Regions from separate parts of the Rhizobium sp. 01N48 genome, predicted to be linked through region 1. Evidence: predicted binding sites of a transcription regulator. Region 1 holds the regulator's gene; each other region holds the start of a gene.
The links. Region 1 encodes LexA, which represses DNA repair genes until DNA is damaged. Its sites were predicted from a motif close to TGTTCNNNNTGTGTTCNG; they were not measured.
Positions count from the first base shown of each region.

Region 1 (6,842 bases):
AAGTCGATCGGGTTGTCAGCATGCGCGCCGCCGTTGATGATGTTCATCATCGGAACCGGCAGCAGGTGCGCGGAAGCGCCACCAACGTAGCGGTAGAGCGGCAGGCCGGCAGCTTCGGCGGCAGCCTTGGCAACGGCGAGCGAAACGCCGAGGATGGCGTTGGCGCCGAGGCGCGACTTGTTCGGCGTGCCGTCCAGCTCGATCATGATGTTGTCGATCTGGATCTGGTTTTCAGCGTCGATGCCGCCGATGGCGTCGAAGATTTCCGTGTTGGCGGCTTCGACGGCCTTTTCGACACCCTTGCCGAGATAACGCTTGCCACCATCGCGGAGTTCGACGGCTTCGTGCGCGCCGGTCGACGCGCCCGACGGAACGGCGGCGCGGCCCATGCTGCCATCTTCGAGATAGACATCGACTTCGACGGTGGGATTACCACGGCTGTCGAGAATCTCGCGGGCGATAATGTCGGTAATAGCGGTCATCGGCTCTTCTCTGCTTGAGGGTGGATAAATCGTTTGAAATTCGTCTTTAATCGAAGATGCGCAAATTACAATGCCGGTTTGGGGCAGTTTGGGACCCTTTTGCGCATGCTCCTCCACATTGTTCTTCGGTGGCCTAATACACGAACGTGTCAGTCGTTTGAACGTCAGCCCTTGGCGATGGCGTCAAAGGCCAGCAGCTTCTCAAGCAAGCGCGGCATGTCCTTGAGATAGACCATGTTCGGGCCATCCGACGGCGCATTGTCGGGATCTTCGTGCGTCTCGACGAACACACCGGCGACACCGACGGCGACAGCCGCACGCGCCAGCGTTTCCACGAATTCGCGCTGGCCGCCACTCGACCCACCCTGCCCGCCCGGCTGCTGCACCGAATGGGTCGCGTCGAAGACAACAGGCGCACCCATGGCTTCCATGATCGGCAGCGAGCGCATGTCGGAGACCAGCGTGTTGTAGCCGAAGGAAGCGCCGCGTTCGCACAGCATGATGTTCGGGTTGCCGCTGGCATTCAGCTTGGCAAGCACGTTCTTCATGTCCCAGGGCGCCAGGAACTGGCCCTTCTTGACGTTGATGGCGCGGCCGGTCTTTGCGGCGGCGACCAGCAGGTCCGTCTGCCGGCTAAGGAAGGCCGGGATCTGCAGCACATCGACGACAGTGGCGACTTCAGCGCACTGCTCTTCGGTGTGGATGTCGGTGAGAACGGGGAAGCCGTATTCCTTCTTCAGATCGGCGAACACTTCGAGCGCCGTTTCAAGCCCGATGCCGCGCTGGGCAGACAGCGACGTGCGGTTGGCCTTGTCGAAGGAGGACTTGTAGACAAGGCCGATGCCGAGCTTGTCGCAAAGCTCCTTCAGCGTGCCGGCGATCATGAAGGCATGGTCGCGGCTTTCCATCTGGCACGGGCCGGCGATCAGCGACAGCTTGCCGGTGTTGGAAAACACCACACGGCCGGTGCCTTCGCCGARGGCCACTTCGGAATTGGTTTCAGTCATCGTTTCTCCTCGAAGGCGAAGAGCGCGCCCTGGCCGGGCGCTGCCTTCACCAGAATTCGATTGTTCTTGCGTGTATAGGTGATCCCGTTAGCAGCCAAATGCGCCTCTGTCACGGCGAGATCGGCAACGGAAAAGACAATCGCCGCGCCGCGCAGACCGCGATCGGCCTTGGGCTCGGAGGGATCGTAGTAAGCGTTCAAGCCATCCGGCGACAGGATATTGATACGGGCGTTGCCGGCATCGAGGCTGACACCGAAGGCCTCCTCGCGGGTCGCCTGCGCATCCGAGGCCAGCTGCAACAGCGGTGCGAACGCTTTGGGATCGGAGGAAGAGAGCACGATCGACAGGATGCCCAAGACGCCATTCTTATGCGTTTCCAACGCCTTGCGGTCGCTGGGCAGTGGGTTGACGCGCTGGCAGGCGAAGAGGAAGAAATCGGGCGCTCGCAGATCTGCCGCGAAAGCCAGGCGGAACGCCGCGGTCGCCTCGGAACCGTCCGGCATCTTCATCTGCCGGGCGAACTCCAGCATCTCGCCGCCACTCATGCCATCGGCGAGGTAGCGGGCGTGATCGCCGTCGGCATCCGGCGTGCCGAAGACGATCGCCGACAGGCCGTCGTCGCCGCAGCGGAAGCGAAAGGCGCGGTCGCGGGCGGTGAAGACGTTGCCGTCGCCGATGGCCTCCTCGTAGGTCTCCAGACTGGCGATGCCGAGCGGTTCGAGATAGGTTTTGTCGGCGAAGAAGACGCAGGCGTTTTCGGTGCCAAACGGGTGCCGCGCATCGGCGGCGAAGGTGAAGCCGAGTTTGCCCAGGCGGTCGCGCGCCATCTCGATATTGACGACCGGCAGCACCACGTGGTCCAGGGGATGGGGGTCACTCATCGGCAAATCCTCCCGAAATCGGCAGAGATGTGCGCTGGCTTTCGCCACAATGCAAGAGGCGAGCGCGGTTAAATCGAATGAAGTGTAAAATCGCGACGATTCCGAGCCAAGTTTTACGAAAATTTAGGCACTTGCGGAACACATATGGAACATATAGTGTCCGTTCTGGCTTTGTTTCACGACTCTGGGGTTCATTTCGATGCTGACACGCAAGCAACAAGAACTGCTTCTGTTCATTCATGAGCGGATGAAAGAGTCGGGCGTTCCGCCTTCCTTCGACGAAATGAAGGATGCACTCGATCTCGCATCAAAATCCGGCATTCACCGCCTGATCACCGCTCTGGAAGAGCGCGGCTTCATTCGCCGGCTGCCGAACCGGGCGCGCGCGCTCGAGGTCATCAAGCTGCCGGAAGCCTATAATCCGAGCCTGCAGCCACGACGTGGCTTCTCGCCGAGCGTCATCGAAGGCAGCCTCGGAAAGCCGCAGCCGGTGGCCGCAGCCCCTGCCCCGAAGGCCGCGCCGAGCGCCGACAACGGCAACTCGGCTTCCGTTCCCGTCATGGGCCGCATCGCCGCCGGTGTGCCGATCTCGGCGATCCAGAACAACACCCACGACATCACCGTCCCCGCCGACATGCTCGGCTCCGGCGAGCATTACGCGCTCGAGGTCAAGGGCGACTCGATGATCGAAGCCGGCATTTTCGACGGCGACACCGTCATCATCCGCAACGGCAACACGGCCAACCCCGGCGATATCGTCGTGGCGCTTGTCGATGACGAAGAGGCAACGCTGAAGCGCTTCCGCCGCAAGGGCGCGTCGATCGCGCTTGAGGCCGCCAACCCGGCTTACGAAACGCGCATTTTCGGGCCTGACCGCGTCAAGGTTCAGGGCAAGCTCGTCGGGCTCATTCGCCGATATCACTGAGTGGTGACGTCACCAGTTGGTGACAGGTCGTCGCTGAAGTTGTCGTTGCGCCAGTCATAGGCGCGATGGCGCATCCAGGGGCGAGCGAGGCGTGCATAAGCGGTCTTGACGACGGGAGTGCCCTGATCGTCGATACGGATTTCGACGGCGCCCGATCGCCTGAGAGTTTCGCCGGTCAATAACATGGCGCCGGAGCGGCACGTCGCCTGGCGGAGGCGCACCGGCGTGATGACGATATCGGCCACGTCGCAGGCGGGACCGAGATAGGCGGCGTTTTCGAGCGTCGCGATGATGTAGCCGCTGTCGAGCGCTGTTATGCACCACGCGGTCTTCAGGCACCGGAAGGCACTGTCGTTCGTCGAAGCCGCTGCAGCGCGCATCATAGCGCGGGCTTCGCGTTGTTGTTTCAATGTCAGTCTTGGCCTTGGCTCGCCCCTTCTCGGAATGGGCAAGGCCTCGCCGTCGAGGATGTCGGGCGGCTTGTGGTCTTCGATGGCGAGCGCGCGTTGCCATTGGCCGAAGATGAAGTCGGGCGGCCGTTCGCGGTTGCTGGCGAGGCTGTCGCCTGTGACTGCTGCCACGAGGCTTCCGTCCTCGGAGACGACGAGTTCGGGCGCAGGTGCTGCCGGGAGCAGGATGACGACGAGGGTTGCGATCGTGGCAACCGCAGCGCCGATCCATCGCAGGCGTGTGCGCATCAGCCCCCATATGAGAAAGCCGAGCACGGCGATCGCGAAATACCATTCGGGTATCCGCCCGATGTCGACACTGCCGCCCCAACCGGACACCATCTTGGCGATGTCGATCACCAGATCCAGCCCGAAGCCGGCGACCTTCCACAGCGGCGCATCCAGGCCAAAGGGCGTCGCCAACATCGCAAGCATTCCGAAGGGCATGACGATGAAGGAGATGACCGGCATGGCGAGCAGGTTGGCCGGTAGTCCGTAGCCGCTCAGCCGGTGAAAATGTTCGATCGAGAACAGCGCTGTCGAGAAGCCGCCGATCATCGAGGTCAGCGCGATGCCGCCGAAGAAGCGGAACGTGGCCATGACCGGCTTTATGGTGGGATGCGTAAGAAAAACGCTCTCGCGGTGGCGCCTCCTGGTCCAAACGGCAAAGCCCGCGACCAGCGCGAGCGTCGCCGCGTAGGACATCTGGAAGCTGGGGCCCAGCACCTCCGAAGGGGACATCAGGATGATCAGCAGCGCCGAGAGCGCGATGTTGCGCAGGCTAATCGAGGGGCGATCGAACAGCACCGCGACCAGCATGATCGCCATCATGATGAAGGCGCGCTCGGCGGAGACGGCAAAGCCCGAGATCATGTAATAGGCCGTCAGCGCCAGAAGCGCGCTGCCGGCGGCGAGCTTCTTGGTCGGATAGGCCTGCGCAAACCCGGGGAAGAGGCCGAAGAACAGGCGCAGCCCGACAAAACAGATGCCGGCCGACAGAGCCATGTTGAGGCCCGAGATCGCCACGATATGCGCGAGGCCGGATTGGCGCAGCGCCTCCGTCGTCTCGTTGGAGATGGCACGTCTCTCGTCGGTGACCAGCGAAGCTGCGAAGGCGCCGGTATCGCCAGGCAGGATGCTGCGGATGCGGTCGCCAATGCTGCTGCGCAGGCCTTAGAGCCATTCCATGGCGCGATCGACGGCAGAGAGATCGGCGATATCCGTCCGCGATGGGACGGGCTGCGGGATGCCGTAGAAGAAGCCGTTGGCGCCGATGCCGTCGAAATAGGCAGAGAAGGCGAAATCGTTGAGTTCGGGCAGTGCCGGTCCTGCCGGCGGCGTCAGGCGCACACGGCCGGTCAACCATCCGCCGACCGCGACGGGCTCTCCTGCACGCGCGACGAGCGAGACCTGCTGCGGCGGACGCTTGAGCGTGGGCTCGTCTGTGCGCGTTACCCTGACGATATAGCGCCAGCGCCCATTATCATCGCCCTCGCGCCGTTCCACGCGGCCGGTCACTGTCGTCGTCACCGCTGTATCGAGAACGACGGTATCAGCCCGCCAGGTCTCGAGCTGCGCCGCGAACATGCCGAGGACGACAAGCAGGCCTGAGATCGCCACACGGCGTGTCGCGACGCGCGCGGAGCCCGCCAAGACGAAGACGAAACCGAAGAGGATAGCCCAGGCAAGGAGCCGCAAGGGCGGGATATCCACGGCGAGCCGGAACCAGGCGATGGCGCCCGCCCCGAGGAAGACGGGCGACGCCAGGAAAAGGCGGCCGTGGTCGAATTCGGTGCTGAACGCTTGTGCTGCGACGGCTGCCTGACGGTGGATTTGGCGACTTGTGCGACTCAGAAAACCCGAGGTCGACTGCGTCAATGGCGCGCGCGTCATTATGGCACGGGCATTTTGCCCTGTTACGGCCGGCAAATTGGCAATTTGCGCCGCTTCGGGTGGCATCAAAACGACGTGACTGGCATTCAACTCCGGCATGCAACGACACCCGAAAGCCACCCTGAACTGCAATCAGAATGAGGCCAGCGGAGCCTAAACGCAACTATAATCGTTTGAATTCAAACGGGAAATAAAACCATCAAAAATGTCAGGTTTATCATTGACTTCCGCTATGCGGAGACGACATCGCTGGAGTGCTTAAAAGTTGATACTGCGATGCACAAAATGGCATCACGGTAACTTGGCATTAGGCGCGCGATCATATAGCTATCGCAGACGACGCTTAACCCTATGGCGCTTTTAAGGCGCCAACCGCCAGTTTGGAGGATCAGAATGACGGATCAAAGCGCAACACTGAAACTCGGTGAGAAAACAGTCGACCTGCCGGTCAAGAGCGGCACGATCGGCCCTGATGTCATCGATATCGGCGCCCTCTACAAGAACACGGCTTCCTTCACGTACGATCCTGGTTTCACCTCGACCGCATCCTGTGAATCGAAAATCACTTACATCGATGGCGACGAGGGCGTTCTGCTCCATCGCGGTTACCCGATCGAGCAGCTGGCCGAACAGGGCGACTTCCTCGAAGTCTGCTACCTGCTTCTCTACGGCGAACTGCCGACGTCCGCGCAGAAGAAGGACTTCGACCATCGCGTGACGCATCACACCATGGTGCACGAGCAGATGAGCCGCTTCTTCACCGGCTTCCGTCGCGACGCGCACCCGATGGCCGTCATGTGCGGCTGCGTCGGCGCCCTGTCGGCTTTCTACCACGACAGCACCGACATCACCGATCCGCACCAGCGCATGGTCGCTTCGCTGCGCATGATCGCCAAGATGCCGACGATCGCCGCGATGGCCTACAAGTACCATATCGGCCAGCCTTTCGTTTACCCGAAGAACGACCTCGACTACGCGTCGAACTTCCTGCGCATGTGCTTTGCCGTTCCTTGCGAGGAATATGTGGTCAATCCGGTGCTTGCCCGCGCCATGGACCGCATCTTCATCCTGCACGCCGATCACGAGCAGAACGCTTCGACCTCGACCGTTCGTCTCGCCGGCTCCTCGGGCGCAAACCCGTTCGCCTGCATTGCAGCCGGCATTGCCTGCCTCTGGGGCCCGGCTCACGGCGGCGCCAACGAAGC
Region 1 is NZ_JBFTQT010000007.1:141,873-148,714, reverse strand. It holds gene eno (phosphopyruvate hydratase) at 1-482, opposite strand, end outside; gene kdsA (3-deoxy-8-phosphooctulonate synthase) at 647-1,489, opposite strand; gene AC1DOG_RS15365 (VOC family protein) at 1,486-2,370, opposite strand; gene lexA (transcriptional repressor LexA) at 2,570-3,295, shown strand; partial or broken gene AC1DOG_RS15355 (ComEC/Rec2 family competence protein) at 3,289-5,703, opposite strand; gene gltA (citrate synthase) at 6,031-6,842, shown strand, end outside.

Region 2 (6,842 bases), on a different contig from region 1:
ACCAGCGCGATTTCCTCGGCTTCGCCCGTCGTCAGGCGGCGCTCGTTGGCAGCGCGCTTGAGATAAGCGGCGCGTTCCCACGGCTCAGCATCGACATGGCCGACGATCGTCATCGAGATGATGCGGTCGTTATCGCCAAGATTGATCCCTCGTACGCCGATCGAGTTGCGGCCCGCGAAGACGCGAACGTCATCGACCGCAAAGCGGATGCACTGGCCGAGCGCCGTCGTCAGAAGCACGTCGTCATGCTCGGTGCAGGTCTCGACGGAGAGGATTTCGTCGCCCTCTTCCTCGAGCTTCATCGCGATCTTGCCGTTGCGGTTGACTTGGACGAAGTCGCTCAGCTTGTTGCGGCGAACGGTGCCGCGCGTCGTCGAGAACATCACGTCGAGCGTTGCCCAGCTGTCCTCGTCCTCCGGCAGCGGCAGGATCGTGGTGATGCGCTCGCCTGGAGCAAGCGGCAGCATGTTGATCATCGCCTTGCCGCGCGAGGTCGGCGTGCCGATCGGCAGGCGGTAGACCTTTTCCTTGTAGACGATACCGCGCGAGGAGAAGAACAGAACCGGCGTATGCGTGTTGAGAACGAATAGCTGGCTAACGAAGTCTTCGTCACGGGTGGTCATGCCGGAGCGACCCTTGCCGCCGCGACGCTGCGCGCGGTAGGTCGTCAGCGGCACACGCTTGATGTAGCCGAGATGGGAGACGGTGACGACCATGTCCTCGCGGGCGATGAGATCTTCATCGTCCATCTCAAGGCCGCCATCCATGATCTCGGTGCGGCGCGGCGTGCCGAACTCGTCGCGGACAGCCGCGAGTTCGTCCTTGACGATCGACTGGATGCGCACGCGCGACGACAGGATATCGAGGTAATCCTTGATTTCCTCGCCGATCTTGTTGAGTTCGTCGCCAATTTCGTCGCGGCCAAGGGCCGTCAGACGGGCGAGACGCAGTTCGAGAATGGCCCGTGCCTGCTCTTCCGAGAGGTTGTAGGTCATGTCGTCGTTGATGCGGTGGCGCGGATCGTCGATCAGCCGGATCAGGCTTTCAACGTCATGCGCCGGCCAGCGGCGGGTCATCAGCTCTTCGCGGGCCGACTGCGGGTCCGGCGCCTGGCGGATGACGCGGATGACTTCGTCGATATTGGCGACAGCAATCGCCAGACCGACCAAGACGTGCGCGCGCTCGCGAGCCTTGCGGAGCAGGAACTTGGTACGCCGGCTAACGACTTCCTCGCGGAAAGAGACGAAAGCGCGCAGCATGTCGAGCAGCTGCAGCTGTTCCGGCTTGCCACCGTTCAGCGCCACCATGTTGCAGCCGAAAGAGGTCTGCAGCGGGGTATAGCGATAGAGCTGGTTCAGGATCACGTCGGCATTGGCGTCGCGCTTCAGCTCGACGACGACGCGGTAGCCCTGACGGTCGGATTCGTCGCGCAGATCGGAGATGCCCTCGATGCGCTTGTCGCGCACCAGCTCGGCCATCTTCTCGATCATCGTCGACTTGTTCACCTGATACGGGATCTCGGTGATGATGATCTGTTCGCGATCGCCGCGCATCGGCTCGATGGTCGCAACACCGCGCATGATCACCGAGCCACGGCCCGTCTCGTAAGCCGAGCGGATGCCGGAGCGGCCGAGGATCTTGGCGCCGGTCGGGAAATCGGGACCCGGAATGATCTGCATCATCTCCGGCAGTTCGATCGCCGGATCGTCGATCAGCGCGATACAGCCATTGATGACTTCGACGAGATTGTGCGGCGGAATGTTGGTCGCCATGCCGACGGCGATACCGCCGGCGCCGTTGACGAGCAGGTTCGGGAATTTCGCCGGAACGACCACGGGCTCGGAGAGTGTGCCGTCGTAGTTGTCGCGGAAATCGACCGTTTCCTTGTCGAGATCGTCGAGCAGCGAATGCGCGGCCTTCTCGAGGCGGCATTCGGTGTAGCGTTCGGCCGCCGGCGGATCGCCGTCGACGGAGCCGAAGTTGCCTTGGCCGTCGATCAGCGGAAGGCGAAGAGACCAGTCCTGCGCCATACGCGCCAGCGCGTCGTAGATCGCGGTGTTGCCGTGCGGATGGTATTTACCCATCACGTCCCCGGTCACGCGGGCGCATTTGACGTATTTCTTGTTCCAGTCGATGCCGAGCTCGGACATGCCGTAGAGGATGCGCCGGTGCACGGGCTTGAGGCCGTCGCGCACGTCAGGAAGCGCGCGGCTGACGATAACGCTCATCGCGTAATCGAGATACGACCGCTGCATTTCCTCCATAATGGAGATGGGCTCGATGCCTGGCGGGAGCTTCCCGCCGCCGGGGGGTGTTTGCTCAGTCAAAATGGATCACATCTCTTCTAGAATCACTTGAAGATTTATAGCGGAAAGGCTGTTCCTAAGCCAATTTTGCAGGAAGTTTTGAACAGGCTTTTACGGTCTAATCAGGGCAAAACGGGGCTTATCCGCCCCAAACACCATCACGCACGCCGCGCCATTTGCAAAATCGGTTTGCCCACATCACAATCGCGCGAAAACCAAGCCCGGATATGGGCATACGGAGACATAATGGCAAGCGCCGACCAACTGATAAACGCCTTCACAACCCTGCTCGTGACGATCGACCCGCCCGGTCTCGCGCCGATCTTTCTCGGCCTCACGGTTGGCATGAGCAGAGCCCAGCGCAAGCAGGTGGCGCTGCGCGGCACGATCATCGCTTTCATCATTCTTGCCGTCTTCGCGCTCTTCGGATCGAGCGTGCTTGGCGTGCTCGGTATCTCGATCGGCGCCTTCCGCATCGCCGGCGGTCTGCTGCTCTTCTGGATCGCCTTTGAAATGGTGTTCGAGAAGCGCCAGGACCGCAAAGAGAAGACCGGCACGGCCGCGATCACCGTCGATCACATCCAGAACATCGCTGTCTTCCCGCTGGCCATCCCGCTGATCTCAGGCCCAGGCGCCATCTCCGCGACCATCCTGATCGCAGGCTCGATGCAGACGGCCTTCGAGCTGGCGCAGCTGATCATCGTGATCGCCGCAAGCCTGCTCTTGCTCTTCCTGGCGCTCTTGATCGCCGATCGGCTGGACCGCTTCCTCGGCGTCACCGGCCGCGCCATCCTGACGCGCCTGCTCGGCGTCATCCTGGCGGCGCTCGCCACGCAGTTCGTGGTGGATGGCATCAAGTCGGCGATGAACCTCGTTCCCTCGCCCGTCTGAGAGATCACGTTCAATCAAAACGCAAACGGCGCGCCCTGAGGCGCGCCGTCTGACACCTTGTGATCGGTCGTCCGATCAAAACGGAATATCGTCGTCGAGGTCGCGCGAGAAATTGCCGCCACCGCCGGAAGACGCACCGCCGCCCGAGCCACCACGGCCGGACGACTGCGAAGGCGAACCGTAATCGTCGCCATAACCGCCGCCGCCGCCGAAATCACCACCGCCGGCATTGCCGCCACGGCCACCGCCGTAACCGCCGCCAGAACGATCGCCGCCGCCTTCGCCGCGTCCATCGAGCATCGTCAGCGTCGAGCCGAAGCCCTGCAGCACGACTTCCGTTGAATAACGGTCCTGGCCCTGCTGGTCCTGCCACTTGCGGGTCTGCAGCGCGCCTTCGATATAGAGCTTGGCGCCTTTCTTGACGTACTGCTCGATCACCTTGCACAGGCCTTCGTTGAAGACCACGACGGTGTGCCACTCGGTCTTTTCCTTGCGCTCGCCGGAATTGCGGTCGCGCCAGGTCTCCGATGTCGCGATGCGGAGGTTGGCGATCGGCCGGCCGTCCTGCGTCCGACGGATTTCGGGGTCTGCACCCACATTTCCGATCAGAATTACCTTGTTCACGCTGCCAGCCATACTTTTCACCCTACCTGCCGCCCTGCCCGGCGGCGCTTGAAACAATCGATGCACCTTAAACCATAGAGGCGGCGCAATGGACGTCCATAGCGGTTCATCCACAAGGAATTTTGTTCTTTATTTGTTCTATTTTATCCCTATGATCATGTCAACCGAATCGAAAACCTTGCACCATCTAGACATTGAGCCTCGACTCGCCCGCCGGCATCACTAAATAAGGGGCTTGTTCCAGCACAGAAGCAGAAGACGATGAGCGAACTGAAGACGATTTCAATCCGTGGCGCGCGCGAGCACAATCTGAAGGGCATCGACCTCGATCTGCCGCGCAACAAGCTGATCGTCATGACCGGCCTGTCGGGATCGGGCAAATCCTCGCTCGCCTTCGACACCATCTATGCCGAAGGCCAGCGCCGCTACGTCGAGAGCCTGTCGGCCTATGCCCGCCAGTTCCTCGAGATGATGCAGAAGCCCGATGTCGACCAGATCGACGGCCTCTCGCCGGCGATCTCCATCGAGCAGAAGACGACCTCGCGTAACCCGCGCTCGACGGTTGGCACCGTCACCGAGATCTACGACTACATGCGCCTGCTCTTCGCGCGCGTCGGCGTTCCCTATTCGCCGGCCACCGGCCTGCCGATCGAGAGCCAGACCGTCAGCCAGATGGTCGACCGCATCCTCGCCTTCGAGGAAGGCACGCGTCTCTTCATCCTCGCGCCGCTCGTGCGCGGCCGCAAGGGCGAGTATAAGAAGGAACTCGCGGAGCTCATGAAGAAGGGCTTCCAGCGCGTCAAGATCGACGGCCAGTTCTATGAGATCGCCGATGCGCCCGCCCTCGACAAGAAATACAAGCACGACATCGATATCGTCGTCGACCGCGTCGTCGTGCGCTCCGATGTCTCGGCGCGTTTGGCCGACAGCCTTGAGACCTCGCTGAAGCTTGCCGACGGCCTCGCCATCGCCGAATTCGCCGACAAGCCATTGCCGGTGGAAGAAACCGCCGCCGGCGGCTCGGCCAACAAGTCGCTCAACGAAACACATGAGCGCGTGCTGTTTTCGGAAAAGTTCGCCTGCCCGGTCTCCGGCTTCACGATTTCGGAGATCGAGCCACGCCTCTTCTCCTTCAACAATCCGGCCGGCGCTTGCCCGACCTGCGACGGCCTCGGCGCCCAGCAGAAGATCGACGCCAACCTGATCGTGCCGGAGCCTGAGCGCACGCTGCGAGACGGCGCCATCGCCCCATGGGCCAAGTCGTCCTCGCCCTATTACAACCAGACGCTGGAAGCGCTCGGCAAGCATTTCGGCTTCAAGCTCGGCGCCCGCTGGAACGACCTCTCCGCCAAGGCACAGGACGTGATCCTCAACGGCACCGAGGAGAAGATCGAGTTTCACTACGTCGACGGCGCCCGCTCCTACACGACGCACAAGAATTTCGAAGGCATCATCACCAACCTCGAGCGCCGCTGGAAGGAAACCGACAGCGCCTGGGCGCGCGAGGAGATCGAGCGCTACATGTCGGCCGCCCCCTGCCCGTCCTGCAACGGCTTCCGCCTGAAGCCGGAAGCGCTGGCCGTGAAGGTCAACAAGCTGCACATCGGCCAGGTCACGGATATGTCGATCCGCATCGCCCGCGACTGGTTCGAAACGCTGCCCGACAGCTTCAACGCAAAACAGAATGAGATCGCCGTCCGCATCCTGAAAGAGATCAGGGACCGCCTGCGCTTCCTGAACGACGTCGGCCTCGAATATCTGAGCCTCTCGCGCAACTCCGGCACGCTCTCGGGTGGCGAAAGCCAGCGCATTCGCTTGGCCTCGCAGATCGGCTCCGGTCTCACCGGTGTTCTCTACGTGCTCGACGAGCCGTCGATCGGCCTGCACCAGCGTGACAATGCGCGCCTGCTCGAAACCCTGAAGCACCTGCGTGACATCGGCAACACCGTCATCGTCGTCGAGCACGACGAGGACGCCATCTTGCAGGCTGACGACGTTGTCGATATCGGCCCGGCCGCCGGCATTCATGGCGGTCAGGTCATCGCCCACGGCACGCCGCAGGATATCATGGCCAACCCGAAGTCACTGACCGGTAAATACCTGTCGGGGGAACTTGGCGTGACCGTGCCGGAAGAGCGCCGCAAGGTGAAGAAGGGCAAGGAAATCAAGGTCGTCGGCGCCCGCGGCAACAACCTGAAGAACGTCACGGCATCGATCCCGCTCGGCGTCTTCACGGCAGTCACGGGTGTCTCCGGCGGCGGCAAGTCCACATTCCTGATCGAGACGCTCTACAAGTCCGCCGCCCGCCGTGTCATGGGCGCGCGCGAAATCCCGGCGGATCACGACCGCATCGACGGCTTCGAGCATATCGACAAGGTCATCGACATCGACCAGTCGCCGATCGGCCGCACCCCGCGCTCCAACCCGGCCACCTATACCGGCGCCTTCACCCCGATCCGCGACTGGTTCGCCGGCCTGCCGGAAGCCAAGGCGCGCGGCTATCAACCGGGCCGCTTCTCCTTCAACGTCAAGGGCGGCCGCTGCGAGGCCTGCCAGGGCGACGGCGTCATCAAGATCGAGATGCACTTCCTGCCTGATGTCTACGTCACCTGCGACGTCTGCCACGGCAAGCGGTACAACCGTGAAACGCTCGACGTCACCTTCAAGCAGAAGTCGATCGCCGACGTGCTGGACATGACCGTCGAGGAAGGCGTCGAGTTCTTCGCCGCCGTCCCCGCCGTGCGCGACAAGCTGCAGGCGCTCTTCGACGTCGGCCTCGGCTACATCAAGGTCGGCCAGCAGGCGAATACGCTGTCGGGCGGCGAGGCCCAGCGCGTCAAGCTCGCCAAGGAACTCTCGAAGCGCTCGACCGGCCGCACGCTCTACATTCTCGACGAGCCGACGACCGGCCTGCACTTCCATGACGTGGCGAAGCTGCTCGAAATGCTGCACGAACTGGTCAACCAGGGCAACTCGGTGGTCGTCATCGAGCACAATCTCGAGGTCATCAAGACCGCCGAC
Region 2 is NZ_JBFTQT010000001.1:724,377-731,218, reverse strand. It holds gene gyrA (DNA gyrase subunit A) at 1-2,327, opposite strand, end outside; gene AC1DOG_RS03715 (MarC family protein) at 2,553-3,197, shown strand; gene AC1DOG_RS03710 (single-stranded DNA-binding protein) at 3,273-3,833, opposite strand; gene uvrA (excinuclease ABC subunit UvrA) at 4,083-6,842, shown strand, end outside.
Region 2: uvrA (excinuclease ABC subunit UvrA) is a predicted target of LexA. The motif match lies at 3,945-3,962, and genes of this name have one in related genera.

Region 3 (6,842 bases), on a different contig from region 1:
CGAGCGATTGCTCCCTGAGGATCTGGCCCCGCATCATTTCGATCGCTTCCTGCGAAAGACTGCGACCGTTGCGGATCGCACGTTCCTGCAGATGCGCCTTCAAGTCGTCATCAAGGCCACGGATCAGAAGATCACCCATTTGGCACCTCCACTACGATATCACTGATATCATAGCGCTTCGGTGCCGGATTATCAACGCGAGGCTCAGAGCGCCTTCGTGGTCTTGGCGGCCTTGGTGAACTTCTTGATGACCATCTCGCGCTTCAGGCGGGAGATGTGGTCGATGAAGAGCACGCCGTTCAGGTGGTCGATCTCGTGCTGCAGGCAGGTGGCGAGCAGGCTGTCTGCTTTCATCGTCTGCTCCTTGCCGTCGCGGTCGAGATATTTGACGCCGACGGTGGCCGGGCGCTCGACCTCGGCATAGTAATCCGGGATGGAGAGGCAGCCCTCTTCATAGACCGAGCGCTCGTCGGAGGACGAGACGATCTCGGGATTGATGAAGACGAGCGGCTGCTTTTCCTCTCCCTCGCGCGCAACGTCGATGACGAGCATGCGGCGGGCAACGCCGATCTGGATGGCGGCCAGCCCGATGCCCGGGGCATCGTACATGGTCTCCAGCATGTCGTCGGCGAGACGCTGCAGATCGCTGTCGACGCGCTCGATCGGCTTGGAAACCTGACGGAGCAGCGGATCGGGAAGAATGATGAGTGGCTTGATGGTCATGGCGTTCCCATAACCCATCTTTTTGCGGGATGGAATTATCCGATGGCCGGAGGCGGCGCTTTTTTACGCCGCCTTCGCAATTTCGACGCTTTTGCCTCAGGCGGCGCGGCGCGAGGCCTGATAGCCGGAGTGGCTGGCGCTGTCGGTGCGGAAGCGCTCGAGCAGGCCGACCAGGCCTTCTACCTCGTTGCGCAGGCGCCGGGTTTCCGACGAGGTGCGCTCGACCATGCCGGAGTTCTGCTGGGTGATGGTGTCCATGTTGCGGATGGCGACGCTGACTTCGTTGACGCCGGTCGCCTGATCGCGCGCGGCGGCGGCGATATCGGCAACGAAGCTGCTGATGTTGTCAATGCGGTTGATCATGTCGCTCAAAGATTCGCCGGTGCTGCTGACGATATCGACGCCCTGGTTAACCTGCGCGGAGCTCTCGGAGATCAGCTTCTTGATCTCCTTGGCGGCATCGGCCGAGCGCTGTGCCAGCTGGCGGACTTCCTGGGCGACGACGGCAAAACCCTTGCCGGCTTCACCGGCGCGGGCCGCTTCAACGCCTGCGTTCAGCGCGAGAAGGTTGGTCTGGAAAGCGATATCGTCGATGACGCCGATGATCTTGGTGATCTCGCTCGACGACTTTTCGATACCGGCCATGGCGGAGACGGCACTGGTGACCAGTTCGCCGGAGTTCTTCGCCTTCTGCTGCGTTTCGCGCACGGCTGCCGACGCTTTTTCGGCGTTGGATGCCGTCTGGCCGACGCTGACGGAGAGCTGCTGCAGGGCAGCCGAGCTTTCCTCGACGCCGGCAGCCTGCTGGGCAGTGCGCAGCGCCAGATCGTCGGAACCCTTGGCGATCACATCGGTGCCGCGCAGGATTTCACCTGACGTGGCGCGAACGGATGCGAAGGAGGCGCGAAGGGCCGCGACAGCGCGGTTGTAGTCGTCGCCCATATCCTTGAAGTTGCCCGGCAGGTCAGCAGGCAAGGTGGCTTCGAGGTCGCCGCGCGACAGCGCTTCGAGACCGCGACGGAGATGGCTGAGCGCCATTGCCTGATCGGCTTCCGCCTTGTGGCGTTCCTCTTCAAGCTTCAGCCGCTTTTCTTCCAGCGCTTCCAGATAGACCGAGATCGAATAATCCATGTCCAGCATCGCAGCCTTTACGACGGCGGTGAGCTTTTCGCCGAGCAACTTGCCCTGGCCGCGGCCGAAGCGCGACGGCCATTCCTTCGCCATCAGCCCCTTGATCAGATCGCTCATCAGAAGCGCGTAGCCGCCGATGTACCAGCGCGGCTCAAGGCCAATGCGCGCATGGGTCTTGCCGACCGCAACGACGCCCTTGACGTAGGCCTCGTCGAAGTTGCCGCCGGCGAGATTGGCCCAATGGGCTTCCTGCCGGGTCTTGGCACTGTTCATATGCGACTTGTCGGAGAAGAAGCTCGCGACCGAGGGTGTGCGCGCCAGCTTTCCGTAAAATCGTTCGAGCGCGCCGCTCAACAGCTCCGAAATCGCCGGGCGCATCTGGCGCAGCGATTGCCGCGCGTTGTCGTCCAGTTCGATGAAATCGAGGCGTTGCTTGAGACCGTTTTCAGGCTGCTGGCTGCTCATAATATATTTCTGCTTTTTCATTTGACGAAGGGCAATTTTCGCGCAGCTTTTGCCGAATATAGTTTCGCAAGCGTTAAATTATGCGGTTATTTCTTAGCTAGCGCTCGAATGTGAAGCTTGGGTATCGCCGGCAGGCCATTTACAATGTTCACGTTTTGATCTGGAAAAGCTGCGCGACTTTGCTATGGTGCTGAAATGACAACCAGCACCGACTCGTTTTCCGCCACCCTTTCAGGCCTTAGCCCCATGTCGCTCGCCCTTGCCGGCGCGGCACTGGCTATCGTGATCGTCTTGATGCTTGCCTTGCTCGTTCGTGGTGGCCAGGCGCGGCGCGAGCAGGCGGAAGAGGCGCTCGAGCGTGCCGCCGAGGCGGATGCGCGGATGATGGAGCTGTTGCGGATTCAATCGGAAATGCAGGGCCGGATGGCGGCGATGGCGGAGGTGTTCGGCTCGCGCCAGTCGGAACTCAACCAGGCGATCAGCCAGCGGCTGGATGGCATGTCGCAGCGGGTCAACTCGACTATCACGGAGCAGACCAAGTCCACGCATGAGAATCTGAGAAAGCTGCAGGAGCGGCTGGCGGTGATCGATGCGGCGCAGAACAATATCCAGACGCTCGCCAAGGACGTCGTCGGGCTGCAGGCGATCCTGTCCAACAAGCAGACGCGCGGCGCCTTTGGCCAATCGCGGATGGAAACGATCGTTGCCGATGGCCTGCCGATCGGCGCCTATGCCTTTCAGCAGACGCTGAGCAACGGCTCACGCCCGGATTGCACGATCCGCATGCCGAACGGCGCGCCGCCGCTCGTCATCGACGCCAAGTTTCCGCTGGAGGCATGGAACGCCATTCGCGACGCGGGCGGGCCGGAGCTTGCCAAGGCCGCATCGCAGCAGTTTCGGCGCGACATGGAGACCCATATCCGCGATATCGCGGAGAAGTATCTGATCCAGGGGGAGACGCAGGATACTGCGTTCCTGTTCGTGCCGTCGGAATCGATCTTCGCGGAAATTCACGAGAACTTCGAGGCGATCGTGCAGAAGGCGCATCGGGCTCGCGTGGTCATCGTTTCGCCGTCGCTGCTGATGCTGTCGATCCAGGTCATCCAGGCGGTTCTGAAGGATCAGCGGATGCAGGCGCAGGCGCATGTCATCCAGGGTGAGGTCGCCAATCTGATGGATGATCTCGGTCGCCTCGACGACCGCGTGCGCAAGCTGCAGGGGCATTTCGCCATGGCGCAGAAGGATGTCGACATGATCGTCACTTCGGCCGACAAGCTGACGAAGCGCGGCGCCAAGATCGAGGCGCTGGAATTCGAGGGTGCTGATGCAGGCCGCGTCCCGGATGAAAGTGCGCCCGCATCAAAATCCGTGGAGAGCAGAACGGGCCTTCTCAAGCTAAGGGTGGTTGACGACGAGTGAGGCCTTCGGCAGTGTCGCGCCCGACAAAACACTGGGAAGGACACCTCGCATGATCACCGTTTTCGGCTCCATCAACATGGACCTCATCGCCACGACGCAACGGCTTCCGAAGCCCGGCGAGACGGTGGCCGGTAACGGCTTTTCAACGGCCGCCGGCGGCAAGGGCGCCAACCAGGCGCTGGCCGCGCGGCGCGCCGGGCGCAGCGTGACCATGGCGGGCGCCGTTGGCCATGATGGTTTTTCGGACGAAGCGCTCGCGCTCCTCAAGGACGCCGGCACGGATCTCCAGTCCGTCAAGCGCGCGAACGAGCCGACCGGAACCGCGATCATCCTCGTGGGCGGAGACGGCGAGAACATGATCGCCGTCGTGCCGGGCGCCAACGGCACGGTCACCGCGCAGGATGCGGATCAGGCTGTCGGCGCGATGAGCAAGGGCGACACGCTGATGCTACAGCTGGAAATCCCGGTTCCATCAGTCGAGCAGGCTCTTTCCGCCGCGCGCGCCAAGGGCGTGACCACCATTCTCAATCTCGCGCCGCTGATCGACGATGCCGCGCGTCTCGGGCGCCTCGCGGATATCGTCATCGCCAACGAAACCGAATTCGAGCTTCTGGCCGGGCAGGAAAACATGAGCGCGGAAGACCGAGAAGCAGCACTGAAGCGCCTCAACTCGGAGACGGGGCAGACGCTGATCGTCACGCTTGGCGGCGATGGTGTGGTCGCGATCCGCGACGGCGTGATATCGCGGGCGAAGGGGTTGAAGATTGAGCCGGTGGATACGGTCGGCGCGGGGGATACCTTCTGCGGCTACTTCGCCGCCAGCCTCGACGAAGGGATCGATTTCGAGCCGGCGCTGCGTCGCGCGGCCGTTGCCGGCTCGCTCGCATGCCTTAAGGCAGGCGCCCAGCCGTCCATTCCCTCGCGCGACGACGTCGCAAACAAACTATAGGCGTTATCCGCCGACGACATCGGCGATGCGTTTGTTTGCGATGAGTCAAATTATCATCGCATTTCACTTAAATTTAATAGGTTTCCGGCGATCTTCCGCGTGATCGCCGGCTCCCTCTCCAAGGGGACGCGGCACTCGCCACGGCGGCTCCATGATGTGGCTGCCCTCGCTTCTTGTGCCGGCGGATGCTTCGCCTGGCCCATCCTTGATCCCCCCGAGGAATGCATGTTCATCTTTCGCATGAAATCGCTTGCGGCCAAACTCATTGTGATTACCGGCAGCGCGATCGCACTGGTTCTCCTGATCTCCAATTTCTTCCTCATCGGCGAAACCCGTGATCGCGTGGAAACGCTGACCATGGATCAAGCCAATCTAGAGGCGAAGGCCATCGCCAACGAAGTCGCGTCCTCGGTCGGCGAACTCGCGGGCGCGGCGCGCTCCATGGCCGGCGTCATCGGCCGCGGCCACGAAGGCAAGTATCTCGATCGCAAGGCGATCGTCGATATGCTGAAGGCCAATGTCGAGCGCAACCAGTTCGCCTTCGGCAGCTGGTTCGGCGAAGAGCCGAATGCATTCGACGGCCAGTCGCCGTCGCTTGCCGGCCGCACGGATCTCGGCTCGGACAAGAATGGCGCGTTCAACGCCTATTGGACCAAGAAGAAGGACGGCGGCTTCACCTTCTCGGTGTTCGCATCCGACTACAAGGCCGAATGGTACAGCCTTGCCGCCGCCAGCAAGAAGGGCGCGATCTCCTCGCCCTACGCTGAAAGCACCACCGGCGAAAACACCGCGATGACTTCCATCGGCTACCCGGTCATGTCCGGCGGCAAGATGATCGGCGTCAGCGGCGTCGATATTTCGCTGAAGTCGCTCGCCGACAAGCTCGGCGGCCTGCATCCCTTCGGCACCGGCCGCGTGACCCTGCTCTCGCAGGGCGGTAACTGGATCGTCGCGCCGTCCAAGGATCTGGCGATGAAGCCCTACGAGGGTGAAGGTGTCGATGCGGTCAAGACCGGCCTCTCGACGCTTGCGCCTGCCGTCGTCAAGAACCTCTCGATCGATGGCGGCGAGCAGTTCGACCGCGTGGTCTATCCCTTCGCGCTCCCCGACGTGAACACCAACTGGGTCATCCTCGTCGACGTGCCGCACAGCGCGATCAACGCGCCGGTGCAGGACCAGACCTTCATGATGATCGTGGCCGGCATCGTCGTTCTGGCGGCCGTCATGCTGGCACTCTACTTCGCCGTCCGCGCCTTCGTGCAGAAGCCGCTTGGTGGCCTCGTCGCCAGCGTCAAGATGCTGAGCGAAGGTCGCTACGAGCAGCCGGTCGTTGGCCAGGATCGCTCGGACGAAACGGGTTCGGTCGCCAAGGCGCTCGAAGGCTTCCGCCATGCGCTCGCCGACAGCCGCCGTCTCGAAGCCGAAGCCAAGAGCCAGCGCCAGGAAGCGGAAGACGAGCGCGGCCGTTCGGAAAGCGAACGCCAGCAGTCGGTTTCGCTGCAGCGCCACATCGTATCCATCGTCGGCGCCGGTCTGTCCGAGCTGTCGCAGGGCAATCTCAGCCACCGCATTACCGATGAATTCCCGGGCGAATACGGCAAGCTGAAGCAGGACTTCAACGCGGCGCTGGCCGCCCTTGAAGAGACCATTACGACGATGAACCTCAGCGTCGTCAACATCGGCTCCGGCACTAGCGAGATCAGCGGCAGCGCGTCTGATCTGGCCAAGCGCACGGAACAGCAGGCGGCAAGCCTGGAAGAAACAGCTGCGGCCCTGAACGAGCTGACCGCGCAGGTCAATTCCAGCGCCGACAATGCCCGCACGGCCGCCGACAACGTCAACCACGCCTGCGAGGATGCGGAACGCTCCGGCGATGTCGTGCGCAAGGCGATCGCCTCGATGCACGGGATCGAGCAGTCCTCCACCGAGGTGTCGCGCATCATCGGCGTCATCGACGAGATCGCGTTCCAGACCAACCTCTTGGCGCTCAACGCCGGCGTCGAGGCCGCGCGTGCCGGTGAAGCCGGCAAGGGCTTTGCGGTGGTTGCCCAAGAAGTTCGCGAACTGGCCCAGCGTTCGGCGAACGCCGCCAAGGAGATCAAGACGCTCATCAACACCTCGGCCGTCCAGGTCAAGGAAGGCGTCGATCTCGTCG
Region 3 is NZ_JBFTQT010000003.1:481,810-488,651, forward strand. It holds gene AC1DOG_RS08780 (FitA-like ribbon-helix-helix domain-containing protein) at 1-139, opposite strand, end outside; gene def (peptide deformylase) at 205-723, opposite strand; gene AC1DOG_RS08790 (methyl-accepting chemotaxis protein) at 820-2,319, opposite strand; gene AC1DOG_RS08795 (DNA recombination protein RmuC) at 2,515-3,738, shown strand; gene AC1DOG_RS08800 (ribokinase) at 3,788-4,687, shown strand; gene AC1DOG_RS08805 (methyl-accepting chemotaxis protein) at 4,913-6,842, shown strand, end outside.
Region 3: AC1DOG_RS08795 (DNA recombination protein RmuC) is a predicted target of LexA. The motif match lies at 2,465-2,482, and genes of this name have one in related genera.